Regions from separate parts of the Kitasatospora sp. NPDC001175 genome, predicted to be linked through region 3. Evidence: riboswitches for the same ligand, from Rfam matches in the RefSeq annotation. Region 3 holds a riboswitch; each other region holds the start of a gene.
What was found. A riboswitch is a leader RNA that binds a small molecule or an ion and turns the genes downstream of it on or off. The one in region 3 is predicted to bind cyclic di-AMP.
Positions count from the first base shown of each region.

Region 1: linked by a shared signal. The riboswitch ahead of ACWDAK_RS37380 (CAP domain-containing protein) and the one ahead of ACWDAK_RS05550 (M23 family metallopeptidase) in region 3 are both predicted to bind cyclic di-AMP.
Region 2: linked by a shared signal. The riboswitch ahead of ACWDAK_RS20060 (M23 family metallopeptidase) and the one ahead of ACWDAK_RS05550 (M23 family metallopeptidase) in region 3 are both predicted to bind cyclic di-AMP.

Region 1 is NZ_JBSFJU010000100.1:10,253-17,652, reverse strand. It holds gene ACWDAK_RS37430 (hypothetical protein) at 1-191, opposite strand, end outside; gene ACWDAK_RS37425 (hypothetical protein) at 366-527, shown strand; partial or broken gene ACWDAK_RS37420 (response regulator transcription factor) at 521-739, shown strand; gene ACWDAK_RS37415 (helix-turn-helix domain-containing protein) at 807-1,202, shown strand; gene ACWDAK_RS37410 (HNH endonuclease) at 1,177-1,365, shown strand; gene ACWDAK_RS37405 (hypothetical protein) at 1,453-1,725, opposite strand; gene ACWDAK_RS37400 (polyprenol monophosphomannose synthase) at 1,750-2,487, opposite strand; gene ACWDAK_RS37395 (PadR family transcriptional regulator) at 2,667-2,966, opposite strand; gene pdxR (MocR-like pyridoxine biosynthesis transcription factor PdxR) at 3,385-4,818, opposite strand; gene ACWDAK_RS37385 (DsbA family protein) at 4,921-5,562, shown strand; cyclic di-AMP (ydaO/yuaA leader) riboswitch at 5,866-5,998, shown strand; gene ACWDAK_RS37380 (CAP domain-containing protein) at 6,001-6,924, shown strand.
Region 2 is NZ_JBSFJU010000026.1:19,833-27,232, reverse strand. It holds gene ACWDAK_RS20070 (alpha/beta fold hydrolase) at 1-787, opposite strand, end outside; gene ACWDAK_RS20065 (tautomerase family protein) at 987-1,190, shown strand; cyclic di-AMP (ydaO/yuaA leader) riboswitch at 1,360-1,516, shown strand; gene ACWDAK_RS20060 (M23 family metallopeptidase) at 1,528-2,406, shown strand; gene ACWDAK_RS20055 (hypothetical protein) at 2,515-3,378, opposite strand; gene ACWDAK_RS20050 (GNAT family N-acetyltransferase) at 3,550-3,972, shown strand; gene ACWDAK_RS20045 (sensor domain-containing protein) at 4,043-4,786, shown strand; gene ACWDAK_RS20040 (hypothetical protein) at 4,808-5,956, opposite strand; gene ACWDAK_RS20035 (hypothetical protein) at 6,092-6,316, opposite strand; tRNA gene ACWDAK_RS20030 (tRNA-Met) at 6,785-6,858, opposite strand; gene ACWDAK_RS20025 (PrsW family intramembrane metalloprotease) at 6,933-7,400, opposite strand, start outside.
Region 3 is NZ_JBSFJU010000005.1:40,553-47,952, forward strand. It holds gene ACWDAK_RS05535 (PP2C family protein-serine/threonine phosphatase) at 1-583, shown strand, start outside; gene ACWDAK_RS05540 (hypothetical protein) at 1,046-1,240, shown strand; gene ACWDAK_RS05545 (DUF6348 family protein) at 1,242-2,021, opposite strand; cyclic di-AMP (ydaO/yuaA leader) riboswitch at 2,430-2,585, shown strand; partial or broken gene ACWDAK_RS05550 (M23 family metallopeptidase) at 2,720-3,118, shown strand; tRNA gene ACWDAK_RS05555 (tRNA-Gly) at 3,254-3,327, opposite strand; tRNA gene ACWDAK_RS05560 (tRNA-Pro) at 3,503-3,576, shown strand; gene tig (trigger factor) at 3,977-5,350, shown strand; gene ACWDAK_RS05570 (ATP-dependent Clp protease proteolytic subunit) at 5,591-6,220, shown strand; gene ACWDAK_RS05575 (ATP-dependent Clp protease proteolytic subunit) at 6,268-6,930, shown strand.

The DNA of each region.
Region 1 (7,400 bases), on a different contig from region 3:
TAGCCCATCGCCGCGAACAGGCCCCAGCGCCGGTGCGTCGCCAGCCCGGACAGCAGCGGGAAGGACCCGGCCCAGGCCGCCGAGAGCAGCCACCCGGCCGCCCAGAGGGCCGGAGTGTCCCGCCAGGTACCGTTGCGGCGGCCGGTCGGACCGGGAACGGTGTCGGTGCGTTTGAGTCGGTAAGTCGTCACCTGCTCATTGGACTGTCGAAGCCGACGGATGGTCAGGAGACCTGCCTTGAACATCGATGGTCGACTTTTCCCCACCCTCCCTGTCCCTTCCCGCTCCGGACGCGGCCGCCGTCACCCGCCCGGCCGTCGACTAGGGTCGAGTGGTCCGAGCGGCATCGACGGAGAGGGGGCCGCATGTCGGGAGAGCCGGCCGCCGAGCCGTCCGGGCTCGCGCTGTGGAACTCGCTGAGGTCGCGCCCGGTGCGCTTCCTGTGCTCGGGTTGGCCGTGGCGCTGCTGGGCCTACCTGCTGAGTGGCGCGCTGCTGGGTGCGGTCACCCTCGTGTCGGCCGCCTGACCCCGCGCGAGCGCGAAGTCCTCGCGCTGATGGTCGAGGGCTGCAACAACCAGTCCATCGCCCGCCAACTGGTCGTCACCGAGGCCGCCGTGGTCAAACACGCGGGCAGCATCTTCACCTTTGTTCTCCCAGGATGCCCCGGGCTTAAGGCTGGGGAGATGGGGGTCCCCCCGCCCGGAGGGTGGGGGAGGGTCCTTGGGTCGGAGCCGTGAAGCGGCGGAGTGATCTTCGGAGGTTTGGACGTGAGCTGTTGTCAGTGACCTTCGGTAGGTTGGCCGTGTGCACCTCCGGTACCCCTACCGCGTCTACCCGACGCTAGGTCAGCGTGCCGCGCTGGCCCGGACGTTCGGGTGTGCGCGGGTGGTGCACAACGACGCCCTTGCGGCGCGGAGGGAAGCCCGGAAGGCCGGGCAGCCGTACCCCAGGAGCACCGACCTGCAGAAGCTGGTGATCACGGAGGCGAAGAAGACCCCGGAGCGGGCGTGGCTCGCTTCGGTCGGTGTGGATCCGCTGATCCAGTCCCTGCGGGACCTGGACACGGCATACCGGAACTTCTTCGATTCCGTGTCCGGCAAGCGCGCCGGAAGGCCGGTTGGGCTCCCCGGATTCAAATCCCGCAAGGAGTGCGACACGAAGTCGCTGCCCATCAGTGGTTCTACAGGGAGAGAGGAATAGTCAACGACTGGGCCAGGTGGTTCACGGCCTCGATGAGAGGCATCAACGTGCACCACCTTACGTACCGCAGAAGGGCGGCAGCGACCTCCCAAGCAATCTGGAACTGATTCACACGCAATGTCACCGGCAAGTACACGCCGGAGACCGGAAGATGAGTTCCTGACTAGCGGGCAGAGACCTGCCCGAGCCGGATGCGGTGAAAGTCGCACGTCCGGTTCCTAGGGGGCCGGGGCACAGCAATGTGCCCCGGCTACCCGACCAACCGGCAGTCGCTTCGCTTCTCCCGCAACGGGTTCCGTATCCGCTCGAACGGGAAGCTGAACTTGGCGAAGATCGGCGACGTGCGGGTGAAGTGGTCCCGTTCCCTTCCGGCGGAACCGTCGTCCGTGACGATCGTGCTGGATCCGGCGGGCCGGTACCACGCTTCGTTCGTCGTGGACGTCGAACCCGAGCACATGCCGGAGGTCCCCTCAACAAGCTCGACCTCGACCCGGCCGACGGCAACCGACGCGTCCTCGCCCACCTGCGCGCGGACTCCGGGTAGCGGTCAGCCGCGGCCCTGGCCGAAACGCAGCTTCCACGGGGTGAGCGCGGATTCGAGCTGCACGCCGAGGCTCATCTTCGATGCGCCCTGCACCCGCTCCTCGAACCGGATCGGCACTTCGAGGATGGCCAGCCCGCGGCTGACCGTGCGGTAGTTCATCTCGACCTGGAAGGAGTAGCCGTTGGAGTGGACCGACGGCAGGTCGATCGCCCGCAGCGTGTCCGCCCGCCAGGCCTTGAACCCGGCGGTGGCGTCCCGGACCCGCAGTCGCAGGATCGCGTTGACGTAGAAGTTCGCCCAGGCCGAGAGGGCTTTGCGGGTCCAGGGCCAGTCCGCGGCCGTCGAGCCGCCCGGGACGTAGCGCGAGCCCAGGACCACGGCGGCATCCTGGGACAGCAGGGTGTCGATCATGGCCGGGATCGCCGAGACCGGGTGCGACAGGTCCGCGTCCATCTGGACCACCACGTCCGCGCCTTCGTCCAGTGCACGCGCCATGCCGGCGAGGTAGGCGCGCCCGAGTCCGTCCTTCGCGGTGCGGTGCAGCACGCCGACGGTGTCCGGCGACTCGGTGGCGAGCTTGTCGGCGACCTCGCCGGTGCCGTCGGGTGAGTTGTCGTCCACGACGAGCAGGTGCAGGTCGGGCACCGGCAGGTCCGCGAGCAGGGCGGCGAGGGCGGGCAGGTTCTCCCGCTCGTTGTACGTCGGGACGACGACGGTGACCTTGGGGGAGGAGACAGCCATGATCAGCCCTTCGGGTGCGGGAGGTCGTGGTGGTTTCGGCCGGGTCGCTCAGCCGGCGGTCGCGGACCACGGGTGGCGACGGCCGCGACGGCCGAGGGCGCTGCCCGTTCCCGGGGCCTGGCGGTCCCGGCGGCCCCGGAACGCGCCGGGGCAGCGGCGGACCGGGCCGTGGTGAGGGCTCACGCCGGGCTCACCCCGAGGCTCCGCAGCCCCACCGAGGCGACCTTCGCCATGGAACGCAGCTCGTGCTCCAGTACCTGGCGGCCCTTGCGCGTCAGCCGGACGGGCCGCTGGCGCCCCTGCTCCTCAGCGGCCTCGATCAGCTCCTTGGCCTCCAGGCGGGCAAGTGCCCCGTAGAGACTCCCGGGCCCCAGCCGCTCCCCGACCAGTTCCTCGATCGCCGTGTTGATGGCGTAGCCGTGCAGCGGTCCGTCGGCCAGCACGCACAGCACCAGCGTCTGGGCGTCGTTCGCCTGCATCCGCCGCGCCTCCTTTCCTTGCCCTCCGGCGCCACGCTACTACGCGCCTGGTACTACGCGCCAGGTAGTACGTGGCAAGTAGTACGCGCCGTGTACTCTGCCGTCATGCGTGACACGGCGGCCCCTTCACCTCCTTCGTCGGACCGGCCGCGCTGCGGATCCGGGCGGGGGCGCCGATGCGACGCGCCGGCTGGTGGCACTGCTCCAGGCCGACGGGATCCGCCCGGAACGGACCCCGGACGGTATCCGCACGGCCCCGAGCCGGGTCGAGCAGGTCGACCTGACGGTCCGGCGGGTCTTCGCCGCCTCGGCCGCCCTCGCCGGGGGCTTCGCCGTCACGGCGGGGCTGGCGGCCTCAATCCCGGTCTCCGGAGCGGGGGTTGACCACGAGCGGGGTGGACGAGCCCGCCCCGCCCGTTCAGTGCGGGATGGGCGGGGCGGCGGCGGGGAGGCCCTGCCGCAGGCGCTGCAGACCCTCGGCGATCCGGTCCCGGTCGATCGCGCCGAAGCCGAACACCAGCCCAGGCCGGGTCGGTTCCCCGGCGCTGAAGTCGGCGACGGTGTTCACCGCGACCCCCGCCCGCCGCGCGGAGGCGAGCACCGGTCCGAGGTCCACGCCGGGAGCGGTCCGCGCGCAGACGTGCAGTCCGGCGGCCGAGGGCACCGGCTCCAGCCAGGGGGCGAAGTCCCGGGCCAGAGTGGTGGTGAGCAGCGCGTGGCGGGCGGCGTACTCCCGGCCGGCTCGGCGGATGTGCCGTGCCAGCAGGCCCTCGTCGATGAAGCGGGCCAGTGCCGCCTGGGCGACCGGGTCGCCGTGCCAGTCGGACAGCTGCTTGGCACTGTGCAGCGCCGCTTGCAGCGAGGCCGGGGCGACCAGGAAGCCGAGGCGCAGCGCGGGCAGCAGGGTCTTGGAGTAGGAGCCCACGTAGACCACCCGGCCGCCGGGGTCCAGGCTCTGCAGGGGCTCCAACGGCCGCCCGGTGAAGCGGAACTCGCTGTCGTAGTCGTCCTCGACGACCACCGCGTCGTGCCGTTCGGCCCAGTCCAGCAGGGCGGCGCGGCGGGCCAGCGACATCGGGGTCCCCAGTGGGAACTGGTGCGAGGGAGTGGTGTAGACCAGTCGGGCCTCTCGGGGGAGGGCGTCCACCATCAGCCCCTCGGTGTCCACCGGTACGCCGACCACCCGCGCGCCCAGTGAGCCGAACAGCAGCCGCGCCGGCGGGTAGCCCGGGTCCTCGACGGCCACGCAGTCCCCGGGCTCGATCACCACCCGGCCGACGAGGTCCAGTGCCTGCTGCGCCCCCTGGGTCACCAGGACGTCCTCGGCCGTGGCCCGAACCGAGCGGGAGAGGCCGACATGGCGGGCGATGGCCGCGCGCAGGTCGGCGTGGCCCTCGGGCGGCCCGTAGTCGGCCCGGCCGAGCCCGCTCGGCCGCAGCTCGTCGGTGATCAGCCGCCGCCAGGTCCGGAAGGGGAACAGTCGCCCGTCGGGCGTGCCCACGCGGAAGTCGTAGGTGGGTTCCGGGGATTGCCCCCGGGCGGCCGGCACGGACTGCCAGACCCGCCTCGGCTGTGCCCCGGGGCCGGCCGGCGCACGGCGGGCGGCCAGCGTGCCGACGGACTGCCCGGACACGAAGGTGCCCGACCCCGCCCGGCCCTGGAGGAAGCCCTCCGCGGCCAGCCGCTCGTAGGCCGAGGCCACGGTGTTGCGGGACACTCCGAGCCGGCGGGCCAGCTCCCGGCTGGGCGGCAGCCGTTCGCCGGGGCGCAGCCGTCCGTCCAGCACCGCGTCCAGCAGCTGCCGGTAGATCCGGGCGGCCCGGTCGCCCCGTCCGCCGAGGGTGACATGCACATCCACAATTGGCCCAATCAGATCGATCCGAATTGGAGCTTAGCCAAGGCCAGTTGGTCACGTAGCGTCTCCTCGGACACTCAAGGAGCAGGAGATTCGTACATGACGACTGTCGAGACGACCGTTGAGACGACGGCCGTGGACATGTGGTTCGACCCGGTGTGCCCGTGGGCGTGGATCGGCTCGCGCTGGCTGCTGGAGGTGGAGCAGGTCCGTCAGGTCCGCAGCCGGTTCCGGGTGTTCGGCCTCGCCGCGCACAACGACGGCCGCGAGGTGGACGACTGGTACCGCCAGTGGCTCGCCGAACGGCGGGGCCCGGCCAGGGTGGTGCTGGCCGCCGAACGCGCGCACGGCAGCGAGGTGCTGCGGGACCTGTACACCGCCCTCGGCAACCGGATCCACCTCGAGAAGGCCCCCATCGGCCGAGAGCTGTACCTGGCCGCGCTGGAGGAGGCGGGCCTGCCCGCCGGACTCGCCGACGCCGCCGACGACGCCGGGCTCGACCCGGTCCTGCTGGCCGGCAACCGGGCGGCCCTCGACCCCATCGGCGAGGACCTCGGCGTGCCCGCGATCCACATCGCCGGTCCCGACGGCTCGGTCAATGCGTTCTTCGGTCCGGTGGTGAGCCCGATCCCCCGCGGTGAGGCGGCCGGGCGGCTGTGGGACGGCATACTGCTCGTCACGGAGGCCGAGGGGTTCTTCGAACTCAAGCGCGGCCGCACATGCGGGCCGATCGTCGACTGACGCGCGCCGGCCGCCTCGTCCGCCCCCCCCGGGGGGGGCGGTGGCCGCCGTGACCGCCATGGACAGTCGAGAGATTTGTCCGATTAGGGCACTTATGCAGCATTGTGTCAGTGAATATGGCAATCCATCAGATCTTCACTGGATGTCCATGTGATGCGCATGATACGAACTTGTGTCTTCCGGGTCGATCTGCCTAGCGTTCAGGCTGTTCGCACCTGCGGACCCTGCCGCCGGGACGCCGAGTCCTGTCCACCGGTCGGCCGGACGTCGAGCAGTGCACCGGGCAGGAGCGGGGGAACCAGGTAGTTTGCCGCGCCCTGCTCGACCCGTTCGCGGGCGAGACGAGCGCGGCTAGGGGTGAAGCCGCCGTGTGCGGCCGGGCTACCTCACGGCCCGAACCCGACAGCTCACCTCGCAGGCGTCGCAGAGGGACGCCCCATGCTGACTTCAGGTACCGGCCGGCATCGCCGCGCGCGCCGGAGGCACACCCCGCGGCTGGCCGCCACCGCCGGGATCGCCGGCGCCGGCCTCATGCTGCCGCTGCTGAGCGCGAGCGGAGCCTCCGCCGCGCCCGGCTCCCACACCTACGCGAGCCATGCCGGGTGGCAGGAGCACCACCAGTACCGGCACCAGAACGACTCCGATCAGCACCACCACCAGGCCGGCCCGCACGCCGCGCGGCCCTCCGCTCCGGCCTCGGCCGAAGCCTCGCACGCCTCGCCGTCGCCGTCCGCCCCGGCCTCCCACGCCTCGGAATCCGCGACCGCGCGCCCAGGCGGCGAGTCCCAGGGCTCCCACTCCGTGCGGCCCTCCGCTCCGACTTCGGCCCCGGCGTCGCACACGTCCGCGCCGTCGTCCCCGGCCGCCTCTCCGTCCGCCCCGGCCACGCACGCCCCCGCCCCCGCGGCCACCACCCCGGCCGCGCAGACCGGTTCGAGCTCGGACGCCGTGCAGCAGGTGCTCGGCCTGATCAACCAGGCGCGGGCCGCCCAGGGTCTGCCGGCCTACACCATCACGGCAGGGCTGACCAGCAGCTCCGAGGCCCACAACCAGACGATGGCCGGCGGCTGCGGCATGTCCCACCAGTGCCCGGGCGAGGCCGAGTTGGGTGCACGGGTGACGGCCGCGGGCGTCCAGTGGAACGCCGTCGGGGAGAACATAGGCTACGGCAACGGGGTCTCCACCTCGGCCCAGGACATCGCCGCAATGGCGGTCAGTCTGACCCAGGACATGCTGAACGAGACGCCGCCGGACGACGGCCACCGCAAGAACATCCTCAGCAGCGAGTTCACCCACATCGGCATCGCCGTCTACCGGGATGCCAGTGGAACCGTCTGGCTCACCCAGGACTTCTCCAACTGACCCGTCCGTCAAGGACGTAGGCCGAGGTCGACCCGCCCCCCCGGGGGGCGGGTCGGGCGCCTCCGCCTCGCGGGCGCCAGGCCCGTGGGGCGGAGCGCGCACGGCGGAACCTCGCACGGTCGGGCGGGTCGGCGGTCGCCGGCCCCTCGGCGACGACCCCGATAGCCAAGTGGGGATATTTCCTCAAATATTTGTCGATGTACCGTCATTTCAGTGCGAGGGGGTGGTTAGCGGCCCGGCCCGGGTGGGCAGAATGCATCCGGTTCGTGCTCGTACGCTCCCCGCGTGCGCTGCGCGCCCACTCACGCCGTACGTCCGCCGTCCAGTACCACCGCACGCCGAGCCGCGCCGCCGCGCACTGCACCACCCCGCCGTGCGCGGGCGCCGCTTGCACCGCTCGCGCCGCGCGATCCGCACCGCACCACCCGCTGAACAGCGTGGGGCTCGACGCCGTGAGCTCCGCCGGCCGAAGGGGG
Region 2 (7,400 bases), on a different contig from region 3:
CGGTGGCTCCGGGGAACTCCGCCTGCGGGTAGTGTCCGGCACCGTCGATCATCACCTTACGGCCCTTCAGCGCGGCGGCCTGCCGGTCGGCGAGCGCGGCCGGGTCGGGAAAGTCGACGTCCTTGCTGCCCATGATCACCAACGCCGGGCAGCGGACCGCCGCCGCCGACCCGGCGGCCACGGAGTCGCCGCCCAGCTGGCCCCGGGTGGCGTTCTTCCGGCCGGGGGCGCACAGCGCGGCGACCAGACCGGCCCGGTAGGCCCCGAAGTCGGCGGGCCGGCGCGAGGGGTAGTAGTACCGCTGGGCGGCGCCCCAGCTTCCGGGGAAGGCCAGCACCAGCGGGCCGAGCGCCTTCATCAGCGCCCGCCCGAAGGCGTTCGGCGAGTGCTCCAGGAAGGCGTCGATCAGGGCGATCCCGGCAACCCGCTCGGGAGCGGTTCCGGCCGCCTTGACCACGGTGGCGCCGGTGTAGGAGTTGCCGACCAGGACGGCCCGCGCGATGCCCAGGTGGTCCAGCAGGGCGAACACGTCGTGCGCGACGGCGTCGGGCGAGTAGTCGTCCCAGGCGATCGAGGACTCGCCGAAGCCGCGCAGATCCATGGTGATCACCCGGTGGCCGGCCGCGACGAGCAGCGGCCGCAGGTACCGGTACGAGGCGCGGGAGTCGAGCATGCCGGGCAGCAGCACCACGGGGGCGCCGCCGGCGGTGGTGCCGCTGTCGTCGAACGCGATCCGGCCGCCGGGGACGTCGAGGAACCGGGTGTCGGGGTGCTGGGTGCCGGGCATGGTGAGCCTCCGCCGTTGTGTGGCTGCTTCCTGTAGCCCAAAAGCTATGGCTAATAGCTTTAGCCGTCAAGGGGTCTGCGGTGACTGCACTCGCGGACTCCGGTGGGGTGCTCGCCGCCCGGGGTCTTCCGGGCGTCGGTGCTCCGGGGTCGTGCGATACGGTGCGGCTGACCGCAGAACCCGAACCTGAGGGGCTGTCATGCCGTTCATCAACGTCAAGCAGCTGGCCGGCCGCACCGAGGAGCAGAAGGCCGAGATCGCCCGCGAGCTCACCGAGGCGTACGCCCGGGCGACCGGCGTGCAGCCGGAGAGCATCTGGGTGGCGATCGAGGAGGTGCCGCGCGAGAACTGGGCGATCGCCGGTGCGACCTTCGCCGAGCGGGACCGCCGGGCCCAGGGCTGATCCCCCTGGTGGATAACGGGCTGTCATGGGGCGAGCTGGTCAATAGTCACAAATCGCCCATTGCGCCTCAGGAGCCAAGGACTTCACTAGGCGTGCAGCTTGGAATCATGGCCTTCTCGGATTAACGTTTGATAACGCAGCGCGGTCGGCAACGCCGTACCCGAACGGCACCGTGCTGTCGCCCAATCCCCAAGATCTGCCCCGTGGGTGGGTCCGGGAGCCGGGGAACCACGTTCCTGGGGTGAATCGGGTGGGCCCGCCCACTCGTAGGAGACCTTCCTGCTCCGAACCCGTCAGCTAACCCGGTCGGCGCGAAGGAAGGAAAGGAGCGCGCCCGGTGGCGTCCTTGTCGCACAGCCCTGCCAACCTCGGGGTCGGCAGCGTCGGGGTCGGCACCCAGCTGCTCGACCTTCCGCCGGAACCGGCCGCCGACGCCGACGGTGCGGCCCGGCACCGGATGCCCCGCCAGTCGCGCAGCGGCTCGCTGCTCGGCGTGACCGCGATGGCCGCCGGACTCGGCGCCACCGGTTTCGCCACCGCAGGACCGGCCGCCGCGGCCACCGCCACCCAGCCGCCCGCTCCCGCGCCGGCGTTCTCCGTCCCCGACACGGCCTCGGACCACGTCCTGGCCGCCGACCCCGGACTCACCCTCACCGCCCGGATCCAGCAGCAGGCCGACGGAGAGCGCACCAGCACGGAGGAGGCCGCCCGGCTGGCCGCCGCCCAGGAGGCCGAGGCCAAGCGGGCCGTCCAGCAGGCCGAGGCCCAGGCCGCCGGGGAACGCGCCCGGCTCGGCACCCTCCGGCCGCCGGTCGACGGCTACACGCTCGCGACGCGGTTCGACCAGGCCGGTTCGCACTGGTCCCAGCCGCACACCGGCCTGGACTTCGCCGCTCGCACCGGCGCCCCGGTCACCGCCGTCGGCGCGGGCACCGTCACCGCGGCCGGCTGGTCCGGCGCGTACGGCTACCGGGTGGTCCAGACCCTGCCCGACGGCACCGAGATCTGGTACTGCCACCTCTCCGCCATCTCCGCCGTGTCCGGACAGGTCACCGCGGGCACCCAGCTCGGCCGGGTCGGCGCGACCGGGCACTCCCGCGGCGTCCTGCCGTCGGGCGTGCCCCTCGGCCCCCACGTCCACCTGGAGGTCCGCCCCGCCGGGGGCGCCCCGGTCGACCCGCTGGCCTGGTTCCACTCCCACGGCCTCCAGCCGTAACGGCCCTCGGCCGCCGGGCGCGCCCCGGCGGCCGGCCCGGCCGGGCCCGGTACACCCTGGTGCAGGGGCGCGGTGCGGCGGGTCGCCGGGCGTACGGCGGCCGGCCGGTCAGGCGTCCGTGCCCGCCAGGTACTCCTCGATCTCCGCCGTCTCCGGCTCGGGCGCCAGGTCCGCGAACTCCGCCACCAGCAGCTCGGGCAGCCCCGGTACCGTCCACTCCCCGCACAGCCGCAGCGCCTCCGCCGCCACCGCCGCCTCGAAGTCCTCGAAGTCACCGGCGAGTTCGTCGGGCATTGGCAGGCCCAGCGCGTTCCGCCCGGCCAGATTGCGGTAGCTGCGCCGCATCAGCCGGTTCTCCAGCAGCAGCCGCGCCCCGTCGGTGGCCATCCCCACCGAGAGCACTCGCGCCCGGTTCCAGCCCTCGTCCCCCTGCACCGGCTCCATCGGCCCCAGCTCCTCCAGCCAGACGAAGCACGCGATCCGCTGGTCCTCCGTCAGTGCGCGGAACTCCTCCAGCCAGGCCCGTACGGCCGCCGCGTCGCTGACGTCCACGCCGTCCGCGCGCAGCAGCAGCGTGTACAGCCGGGGCCAGGTCAGCAGGTGCGGTCGGCGCAGCAGGTCGCAGAGCAGCTCGCCCTGCCACTCGGCCTCCGCGTGCAGCCTGGCGTGCCGCTTGGCGTTCAGCCGCCGGGTCGCCCGCTGATGGTCGATCAGCAGCCGCACCGCCCGCCCGTACGCCTCCGGTTCGGCCACGGGCTGTACGTACAGGTGGAGCTGCTCGTGCAGCAGCTGCTCCAGCAGCGGCGAACTCAGCTCGGGGAAGCCCTCGTGCATCGACGCGCCGCCGAGCTCCAGCAGGGTGAGCACCGTCCGCAGCGCCTCTTCGGGCACCGGCTCGTACCCGTGCTCGGCCGCCCAGGCGAGCAGATCGGTGGTGCGGGTACCCGGGGTGAGCTGCAGATCGTGGTTCACGCTACGTACCGTAGCCGGTGCCAGGGGGTACGGCCTCCGTGCGGGTGCCGCACCCGTAGCCGGGGCCCGCTGTAGGGTCGGACGGCATGGAGCCAGAACCGGGACCGGCCGGGTCGGGGCGGGCCGTGCTGCTGACCGGCCCGCGCCTCGCCCTCCGCGAGTTCCACCAAGATCGAGCTCTACGTCGAACAGGCCGAGGCCGAGCCGCGCACCGTCTACCGGCTCGCCGTCACGGTGCTCGCCGCCGACGAACCCGAGTACGCCACGCCGATCGGCACCGCCGTCCTCGACCTCGGCGACCACCGCTCCGCCACCCTCGGCTACGCGCTGCGCCGGGACGCCTGGGGCAACGGGTACGCGACTGAAATCACCGCGCTGCTCTGCGAGTTCGGCTTCCGGACCCTCGGACTGCACCGCCTCGCCGCCCGGGTCGACCCGGAGAACACCGCCTCCGTCCGCGTGCTCACCAAGGCCGGCTTCCAACGGGAGGGTCGCATCCGGCACGACCTGTGGCTGCGCGGCACCTGGTACGACTCACTGCTGTTCTCGCTGCTGGAGGACGAGTGGGTGGCGCCCGCTGCAGGACGGGGGTAGGGACAACCCCACCCCCGACTCGGCAGCGGGCTGCATTACGGCGGCGGCCCGGAACTGACACCGTTGAGGTGTGAGCACGGACGACACCAGGGGGACCGCGATGAGCAGCACCGCCACCGACAGCATCCACCGCACCGCCGGCCGCCCCTCGGGGGACGGAGCCGGGCCGCGGGGGTCCTTCTGGCTGGCCCCGGTCACCGCCGCCACCTGGCGGCAGGCCGGCTTCGCGCTGACCTCGCTGCCCCTCGCCGCGGTGGGCTTCAGCTTCGTCATCGCCTTCTTCAGCGCCGGTGTCGGTCTGGCGGTCACCGCACTGGGCCTGCCGGTGCTCGCGCTGCTGCTCGTCGGCGCCCGCGGGCTCGGGGCCCTGGAGCGCCTCCGGGCCCGTACGCTGCTCGGCGCCGAGATAGCGGAGCCGGCCCCGGTCCGGCCCGGCCGTCCCGGCCTCTGGGGCCGGATCACCGCCCAGCTGGCCGACCCGGCGGGCTGGAAGGCGGCGCTGTACCAGGTGGTGATGTTCCCCTGGAGCATCCTGAGCTTCGTGGTCTCGACGGTCTTCCTGGCGGTCGGCTGGTCGCTCGCGCTCTATCCCGCCTACCACTGGGTGTTCCGCAAGTACGTGGGCTGGCCGGGCATGCGGCTGGTCGACTTCACCACCGAGAGCGGTCACTACGAGTACTACATAACCTCGGCCTGGCAGATCGCGGGCGTCTCGCTCCTCGGCATCGCGTTCCTCTACCTCGCAGCGGGCCTGGTCCGCACGCTCAACGGCGTCAGCCGAGCGGCCATCCGGGGCCTGCTCTCCGACCGCTGAGCGCGGGCCGGCCGTGACCGGCTAAGCCTGTGCCGTCGCCCGCGCCCCGGCCGCGGTCTCGTCCGGGCCCGCTCCGGTTCCGGTCGCGGGTGTGGGCACGGTGGGGGTGCCCGCTCCGGCGGTTCCGGTTCCGGTCGCGGGTGTGGGCACGGTGGGGGTGCCCGCTCCGGCGGTTCCGGTTCCGGTCGCGGGTGTGGGCACGGTGGCCGCTCCCGTTCCGGTCCCCTCGGGTGTGGCCAGCAGCCGCAGGATCTCCTCGCCGACCACGCGCCGCCGCGAGTACGGCGGCACCGCCCGCACGTTGCGCAGCTTGTAGTCGACCGCCTCCCGCAGCATCGCCCGCTGCTCGTCCGTCAGCGTCCCGCCGGTGGCGATCTCCCGGGCGGCGAGCAGCGCCTGCAGCAGCTCGAACGGTGAGAGGTTGCGGTCGACCGCCCGGATGATCAGATCGAGGTTGGCCGGGTCGGGCTTGCCCTGGAGCAGGGCGAGAGCCTGTACGCGCAGACCCTCGACCCCGGTGTCGAACATCTTCCGGACCTCGGTCGAGGTGTAGTCGAGGTTGCTCGCCGAGTTGGAGGTCTGGGCCACCGAGTCCGCCAGGGTCTGCCGGTCGGCGGTGGAGAGCGCACGGGCCAGCAGCAGCCGGGTGAGCAACCACCCGGACAGGAACCCGAGCACGCCGAAGTAGACCACCACCACGTCCACGAACACGGACGCGCTGTTCCCGCCCCCGACCAGCGGCGCCAGGGCGTCGCCCAACTGCCGCAGCCGGTGCGGCACCGCACCGAGCTGGGTCAGCCCGGCACCCAGCAGGATCTTGGTCAGCCAGTCGGAGGCCCGTTCCAGGTTGGTGTTCGGCGCATAGCTCGCGGTGGAGGTGGCGCTCAGATCACCGGGGTGCGCGGCCGCGCCGCTGCTGAGCAGGCGCGGGATACCGAACAGGAAGCCCAGTCCGCCGCCGACGGCCGTGGACATCGCGGCCACCAGCAGGCCCCCGCCGAGCATCCCCATCCAGTGCCCGCTCGCCGCCGAGCAGAGCGCCAGCCCGGCCAGGCCGGCGGCGACCACGCCGCCCAGGCCGTACTGCACCTGAGGGGCGAGTCCGTGCTCGTAGCCTCCGTGCCCGCGGCCGACCGCCCTGCGGCGCGCACCGGCCTTCGGCCTGGACATCGCACCTGACACTGATCCGGACTCCGAACCGATCACTGACGGCCTCCCCCGATTCACCCGTGAGTCGCAGCGACTGTAGCGGTCATCGCCGGAGCCGGACAGGGAGTTGGAGCGTGGCGGGGTTCAGGAGGCGGTCTAACGCTTGCCGGACCGGGAGTACGGCCGGTCCCTGAAGCGTCGGCGGACCTCCCGGGCCGAGGTCCGCAGCTGGGTGAGCAGCAGCAGGAGCAGCCACGGGCCCGTGATCAGCAGGGTGTTCCTGGCCCAGCTCTGGTGCGCGATCCGGACGGACGCCCAGGAGAGCACCACCGTCAGGGCGAGACCGGCGACCAGAAGCACTCGGCGGAGGTGTCTGGTCATCTGGGGCTCCCGGGCAGTGGCGCATGGCGGATCACAGTGCCGACCAGTCTTCCCGGCTCACCTTCGGGTGATCCTAACGTTCCACAGATTGGGATCACTGGATCGAAAGATTGGGATCACCGGATCGAATCCGACCCAGGCCCGGAAATGCCGAACCCCCGGGGCCTCGCTCTGAGGGTCTCCCGGGGGAACGACAACATCTGCGCGGTAACGCGTCCGCGGGGGCCGAACCTAGTAGGCGGCCGCCACGGAGGCGCGCCCGAGCGAGTCAGACGCGCATACGTGCGCAGTAGCGTGTGTACTCAACTCAGGATCACCTCCTTCCGTGTTCTGAGCCCAACGATAGGCAGGCCGAAGACCAGAGGCAACGGATTATCCGCGCGGGAGTGCGGAGCGGGCGCGCTGAGAAGCGGAGCGGGAACGCAGAAGGCCCGGCAGACGAATCTGCCGGGCCTTCTGGCTACTGAGTAGCGGGGACAGGATTTGAACCTGCGACCTCTGGGTTATGAGCCCAGCGAGCTACCGAGCTGCTCCACCCCGCGTCGGTGAACACAACAGTACGGGAGAGTCGCCGATAAGGGAAATCGGTTCCGTCACGGGCCCGGCCGCGGGTGGCTCATGCAGCCTTCCTCCGTCTGGCCGAGCGCCCGGCAGCCGGATTGCCGGCCGGGTGGTCCGGGTGTCGGCCGATCCGCAGGCTCCGGGCCCGGGCCCAGACCGCGAAGCAGACCAGGGCGACGAAGGCGGGCACCATCACTGCCCCGTACACCAGCAGGAAGCCGTGGGTGCCGAGACCGGCGGCGGCGTTCCAGGCGCCGTGCAGGGCCATCGCCAGCAACAGGCCGACCGGTGCGGCCAGCCGGGCCGCCCAGCGGCGGCCGGTGGTCAGGCCGATCGCGATGCCGAGCCCGGTGAGGGCGCTGAACAGCGGGTGGGCGAACGGGGAGAGCAGGCCGCGCAGGACGAAGGTGTGCACGGTGGTGTCGAAGTCCCGCAGGCTGGGCGGCTCGCCGAGGCCGATGCCGTCCAGCCTGGTCTGCTGGTCGTCGGTGAAGGCCCGCCCCAGATAGAGGGCGTTCTCGGT
Region 3 (7,400 bases):
ACCGGGGCGGCGGATGCTGGAGTGCGTCCTGGCGGACGTCTCCGGGAAGGGCATGGACGCCGGCTCGCGCGCCCTGCTGCTGTCCGGCGCCTTCGGCGGCCTGCTCGGCTCGCTGCCCGCCCACGAGTTCCTGCCGGCCGCCAACGGCTACCTGCTGCGGCAGGACTGGGAGGAGGGCTTCGCCACCGCCGTCCACCTGGTGCTGGACCTGGACACCGGCGAGTACGAACTGCTGTCGGCGGGGCATCTGCCCGGGATGCAGCGGTTGTCGGGGGCCGGCCGCTGGGAGGTCAAGGAGGCGGCCGAGGGCCCGCTGCTGGGGATCTACGATGGTGCCAAGTTCGAGGGCGTGCGGGGCCGGCTGAACCGGGGTGATCTGCTGATGCTCTGCACCGACGGCATGGTCGAGGTGCCGGGGCGCGATCTCTCCGAGGGCATGGACCGGTTGATGGGGGAGGCCGATCGGCTGGTCGCCGGGGCGCTGCTGCAGAGTGGCAGCCGGGGCGCGGCGGTCCGGCTGATCGAGACGGTGGCCAAGGACGTCAACGACGACCGGGCGGTACTGCTGCTGTGGCGCGGATGAGGCGCCGGGCCGGCCGGGCGGAGCCCGTCGGCGACGGTTGATTCGACCATCGGACAGGTGTGTCAAGTCCGGCGGCCGATCTTCGGCCAATCCTGGCGGGGCGTCCGCACGGTGCCGTCGGACAGGCCGCGGCGCTCGGTCACCGCTGACCGGGCCGGTGGACGAGCCCCTGCCGACAGCTCGTCAGCGACCTTGGGCTATCGTCTCGGTCGGCGGAAATTCGTCTCACATGCCAGGAACTTCCAGCCGGGCTTCCGGCTACGCCTTTACGCAGTCGGCACGAACGACCACACTGAGTCGGTGGGTGGGACTGGTCGGTACCGGTAGTCGGGGGATGGGGGGCGTTGCATGCGGCTCTCGGTCGGCGCCGCACGGCCTGTGCCCCGCCAGACAGGCCGGGCTCCGGCGTCGCCACAGGGTTTCCGGGTGAAACCCCGCAACGAAGTAAGGAAGTGAGTCCGGGTGGTGCTCTCCGTCTCCGCACTGGTGCTGTTCGGTGCCCTCGTCTTCATCTTCATCCGCAACAAGCAGCTGAAGACCAGTCACGCCATCATCTCGGCCCTGTTCGGCTTCATGCTCAGTGCGTCCACGGCGGCGGAGCCGATCAAGAACTTCCTCACCTCGGTGGCCAACAGCTTGAAGTCCTTCTCCGGCTGACCTACCGTCGGGCGGACCGTAGCACGTGCCTGACCCGGGCCAGCAGGCCGGGCCGGGCCACCGGCAGCGCGACCGGCACCGGTGCCGGGGCGGGGCGTGCGGGTTCGGGGTGCAGGCCGCCCTCGGGGACCAGCAGGATGAACAGGCGGGCCCAGCAGAAGCGTTCACCGCGCGGCCAGTCCAGCGCGTGCAGTGCGGCCGAGGCGGCCTCCGAGACCTCGCCGTTCACCCGGACCTCGGCGATGTCGTCGCCGGACCGCCCGCCGAGGAAGAGCTTCACTCCGGTCAGCCGCCCGGCGGTGAGCTCGGGCCGGAGCGCCTCGGCGATGGCGGTCAGCGGCTGGTGGTCGGCCAGCCAGTCGGCCAGGCGCTCGTTGCCGAAGCCGAAGACGGCCGCCGGGCCCTGGATGGCGTGCCAGTCGGCCAGTTCGGCGGGCTGGTAGTGGTCGCCGTGCTCGCCCCGGTGCTCCAGCAGCTCCACCACGGTGGAGGCGGTGGTGGTGGCCCACATCTTCACGGCGTTGTCGAGCTTCTCCTCCTCGGTCTTGCCGAGTCCCGCCGCGCAGTCCCAGACCACGGGGGCGTCCGCACGCCCGAGGTCGAGGACGAAGCCGAGGTCCACATGGCCGCTGCCGCCGTCGCCGGGGTGCTCGCGGACGGCCACCGCCGTGGTCCCCGGGCCGCGGACCACCTCGTCGTCCACCGTGAACTCCACGCCGAACTGCGCCATTTCGCGGACCACGCTGCGCTGGATGACGGCCATACGGTCCTGCGGGCGCACGGGCTGGCTCCTAGCTCGAATAGATGATCGTTAAGGCGGATGCGAGCGAGGGTATCGGCCTCGGGCCCCGGCGGGAAACGGACCGTCAGTTACGCCGCGTGCGGATGGGGTGACGCAGCTCACCGGAGATTCCTCCGTTCATGCCGGAGGGTACTCGGTTCGCCGCAGAGCGTGCGATTCATAACGTTCTGTACGGATTCGTCCCGCCGGCCATGACCGTCCTGACTGCGCAGGGCAGTCCGCCCCGGCCGGAGAGTGACTTCGAGTCCGCGCGTCTTTATGTGTTTCTTATGCCCGGATGGGACGAGCTTGCTCCGTGTACGTCGGATCGGCTTTTCTTCAGCCAGCCCGGTCACCGTCCGGGTCGGTCCGCCGGGTGGAACGCCGAGTCCTGCCGCCGCCCGGAGGCCGCACTTCACGCAGTGCACGGCAGGAGCGGGGGAACCACAGGCAGGTCGCCGCGCCCGAAGATCCGGGCCGGCTGGGGGTGAAGCCGCTTCCAGGCGGCCGGGCTGCTCCCGGTCCGAACCCGACAGCTCACCCCGCAGGCGTCGGAGAGGACTCCCCCCATGTCCGCGCAGGACGCCCGCTGTTCCCGGCTGCCCCGATTCGCCCGCCGCGCGCTCGTCGTCGCCGCGGCCGGCACCGCCGTGGCGCTGCCCGCCACCACGGTCGCCGCCCAGGCGGCCCCGGCCTACACCGCCCCGGTGGCCAACCCCCGCCTCGGCACCCCGTACCACGCGGCCGGGTCCGCGTGGGCCAGCGGCTACCACACCGGCGTGGACTTCCTGGTCTCCACCGGCACCCCGGTGAAGGCGGTCACCAGCGGCACCGTGGTCACCACCGGCTGGGGCGGCTCGTACGGAAACCAGGTCGTCATCAGGCACACCGACGGCCGGTACTCCGAGTACGCCCACCTCTCGGTGATCACCGTCCGGGTCGGCCAGTCCGTGGGCGCCGGCCAGCAGATCGGCCGCTCCGGCGCCACCGGCAACGTCACCGGTCCGCACCTGCACTTCGAGGTCCGCACCGGCCCGGCCTACGGCTCCGACATCAACCCGGTGGGCTACCTGGTCAGCCACGGCGTCCGGCTCTGACGCGCCTTCGGTCCGCTCCCTCCCCGGCCCTGGCCGGGGACCGGACCGGTCGTCGCAGGGACATCGCGGCGGCATCCCGAAAACGACTTCGGCCCCGGGCTGACGGTGGAACCGTCGGCCCGGGGCCGAAGTGTCTGGAGCGGGTGACGAGAATCGAACTCGCGTGACCAGTTTGGAAGACTGGGGCTCTACCATTGAGCTACACCCGCATACCGCATGTGAGCATGCGGCGCCCCCGGAGACTTGTCGGTCACGAGGACGGGGTCAGCCTACCTGGTTCGGTCGGTTGCTTGCACACTGCTTCCGGTTCCGGGCATGTCCGGCGGGCTCTCGATATAGCAGCGAGCGCGGCCCGACCGACGTGTACGCTTCCTCTCGGCACCACGGGGTGTGGCGCAGTTTGGTAGCGCGTCCGCTTTGGGAGCGGAAGGTCGTCGGTTCGAATCCGGTCACCCCGACAGTGCGGCAGGGTCTCGTCAGCGGACGGGGCCCTGTTGGCTTTTCCGACGGCCACTCAGTCGAAGCCGCCGTCGTCGACTTCGAGTTGACGGCATGTCGGGCCCGGGGCCGTCTTGCGCGCCGCCGAATCGTGCGCCGCCGAGGCGGCGCCCGATCGGGCGGCGGCGCGCTGATCGCGGGCGGGCCTGGCGTCCGCCTTTCGTGGTACCGGTAGGATGGGCCGCTGGCCGGTAGTCCCTGTGCATACGCCCAGGTCGACCGCCTGAGGGCGAGGAGTCACGCTCACCGTCCACCATGTACGGGAGATGCAGCCCCAACCGCCCATCGCCCGTCTCGCCCGCGCCGGATGAGCCGGACGGGCGGAGACAACCTGACCGCAAGCCCTTAGGAGACCCAACCGTGAAGAGCGCCGTCGAGACTCTGAACCCGACCCGGGTTCGACTCACCGTCGAGGTGCCCTTCGAGGAGCTCAAGCCCAGCCTCGACGCGGCGTACAAGAAGATCAACCAGCAGGTCACGGTTCCGGGCTTCCGTAAGGGCAAGATCCCGGCCCGCGTCATCGACCAGCGCTTCGGCCGCGCCGCCGTGCTGGAGGAGGCTGTCAACGACGCCCTGCCGCGCTTCTACACGCAGGCCGTCGACGAGGGCAAGATCGAGGTCCTCGGCCAGCCCGAGATCACCGACATCGAGGGTGTCGAGCGGATCGCCGACGGTGGCGATCTGAAGTTCACCGCCGAGGTCGACATCCGCCCGGAGATCACCCTGCCGGACTTCTCCACCATCGAGGTCGAGGTCGACCCGATCGTGGTCGAGGACGCCGACGTCGAGAAGTCCCTGGAGCAGCTGCGCGAGCGCTTCTCCTCGGTCAAGGACGTCGAGCGCGCCGCCGCCGAGGGCGACGTCGTGATCGTCGACCTGGAGGCCAAGGTCGACGGTGAGGTTCCGGAGGACGGCACCGCCTCGGACGTCAGCTACGAGATCGGCTCCGGCCGCCTGCTGGACGGCATCGACGAGGCCGTCGTGGGCCTGTCCGCCGGTGAGTCCAAGACCTTCGCCACCGAGCTCAAGGGCGGCACCCAGGCCGGCAAGAGCTCCGACGTCACCGTCACCGTGAAGACCGTTCAGGAGAAGGAGCTCCCGGCGCTGGACGACGAGTTCGCCCAGCTGGCCAGCGAGTTCGACACCCTGGACGAGCTGAAGGAGGACTCCCGCAAGCGCCTGGAGCGCATGCGCGAGTTCGACCAGGCCACCCAGGCCCAGGAGCGCGTCCTGGACGAGCTGCTGAAGCTGGTCGAGATGGAGTACCCGGCCAAGCTCCTCAAGGACGAGGTCGAGACCCGCCGCCACAACCTGGAGCACCACCAGCTGGAGCCCATGGGTCTGAACCTGGACACCTACCTCGCCACCCAGGGCAAGACCATGGAGGAGTTCCTGGCGGAGACCGAGGAGCAGGCGAAGAAGGGCATCAAGACCCAGTTCGTGCTCGACGCGATCGTGGCGAAGGAGGAGCTCGGCGTCAACCAGGAGGAGCTCACCGAGCACCTGATCCGTCGCGCCGCCGGTTCGGGTCTCACCCCGGACCAGTTCGCCCAGCAGGTCGTCCAGGGCGGCCAGGTTCCGCTGCTGGTCGGCGAGGTCGCCCGCGGCAAGGCGCTGGCCACCGTGGTCGAGGCCGCCACCGTCAAGGACACCAACGGTGAGGTCGTCACCTTCGACGACGCCGAGGACGAGGGCGCCGAGGCCGAGGGCGCCGCGGAGAGCACCGAGGCCTGAGTCACCGAGTAGTGGCCGACGGCGAGCCCGGGTACCGGAAGGTGCCCGGGCTCGCTGTTTCGAATGCTGACCCTGCGCTCACAGCGAACAGTTCTGTGTGGGGGATTCCGTGGCCCGGCCTGGGCGTTAGGGTCCTTAGACAGCGACAATCACGCAGTGAAACTGCGACAAGCGACGGCTGCTCCGCGGCCCGTCCAATTCAACTGAGCAGGTGGCTAAGTGACGTTCCCGCAGATGCAGATGCCTGGCCTCATGGCGCCGCACGCCGCCGCTGGTGACGTGCTCGGTGGCCTGGGGGACCAGGTCTACAACCGGCTGCTCAACGAGCGCATCATCTTCCTGGGCCAGCAGGTCGACGACGACATCGCCAACAAGATCACGGCCCAGCTGCTGCTCCTGGCCGCTGACCCGGACAAGGACATCTTCCTCTACATCAACTCCCCGGGCGGCTCGATCTCGGCCGGCATGGCGATCTACGACACCATGCAGTACATCAAGAACGACGTGGTGACGATCGCGATGGGCATGGCGGCCTCGATGGGCCAGTTCCTGCTCACCGCCGGCGCCAGGGGCAAGCGCTTCTCGCTGCCGAACGCCAACATCCTGATGCACCAGCCCTCCGCCGGTCTCGGCGGTTCCGCCACCGACATCCGGATCCAGGCCGAGCAGCTGCTGCGCACCAAGAAGCGGATGTCCGAGTTGATCGCCTTCCACAGTGGCCAGAGCTTCGAGAGGGTCACCGCGGACTCGGACCGTGACCGCTGGTTCACGCCCGAGGAGGCCAAGGAGTACGGTCTGATCGACGAGATCATGCACAGCGCCGCGGACGTCCCCGGCGGCGGCGGCACCGGCGCCGGCCAGAGCGCCTGACGCCGGCAGCAGACCCCAGACCGCACGCTTCGGAGGACCATAACCTTATGAACATCCCCAGCCTGTCCAGCGCCAAGGCGCGTGTGGAGGACATGCGCGCCGAGGGCCGCTACATCGTCCCCCGCTTCGTCGAGCGCACCTCGCAGGGCATCCGCGAGTACGACCCGTACGCCAAGCTGTTCGAGGAGCGCATCATCTTCCTCGGCGCGCAGGTGGACGACGTCTCGGCCAACGACATCATGGCCCAGCTGCTCTGCCTGGAGTCGATGGACCCGGACCGCGAGATCCAGATGTACATCAACTCGCCCGGCGGCTCCTTCACCGCGCTGACGGCCATCTACGACACGATGCAGTACGTGAAGCCGGACATCACCACGGTCTGCATGGGCCAGGCGGCCTCCGCCGCCGCGGTGCTGCTGGCCGCCGGTACGCCCGGCAAGCGGATGGCGCTGCCGAACGCCCGGATCCTGATCCACCAGCCGTACACCGAGACCGGCCGCGGCCAGGTGTCCGACCTGGAGATCCAGGCCAAGGAGATCTTCCGGATGCGCGAGCAGCTGGAGGAGATGCTGGCCAAGCACTCCAACAAGGACATCCAGCAGGTCCGCGACGACATCGAGCGCGACAAGATCCTGACGGCCGAGGAGGCCCTGGAGTACGGCCTGATCGACCAGATCATCTCGACCCGCAAGACCTCGCTGACCGACTGACCTCGGCAGCTCCGGCGGGGCGCACGGCGCGACTCGCGCGAGCCGTGGGCCGCGCCCGCGCCGGCCCGTGGACGGCTGCGCCGCGTGCGGGGCGGGCGACAGGCGACGAGGGTTCCTCGCCCCGGCCGCCGGGTCGGGGGCACCTCCGGCCAGGCGGCCGGGGGAGCCCTGCCCGTGTGATGGATGAGGGGCCGAGCGGCGTCGGCTACGGGCGGCAGCGCCCGGAAGCGAACGGCGGGGAGTGACGCACGCCCCGCTCCCGTTCTGTTCCGGACGGGCCCTGGGCCCGGCACAATCTACTGTGGGCTTCATGCCCGCGAGACGGCATCTGTTCGGTATCAATTCGCCCAGGGCGTAGGGCAGAGCTGTCGAAGTCGGCGGATTCACCGGCTCAGCAGAGTACCGTCGGATACCGAGACCGGACGCCGACGGCGCAGCCGGTCCACAGCACCAGGCCCCGGACCCCCGCG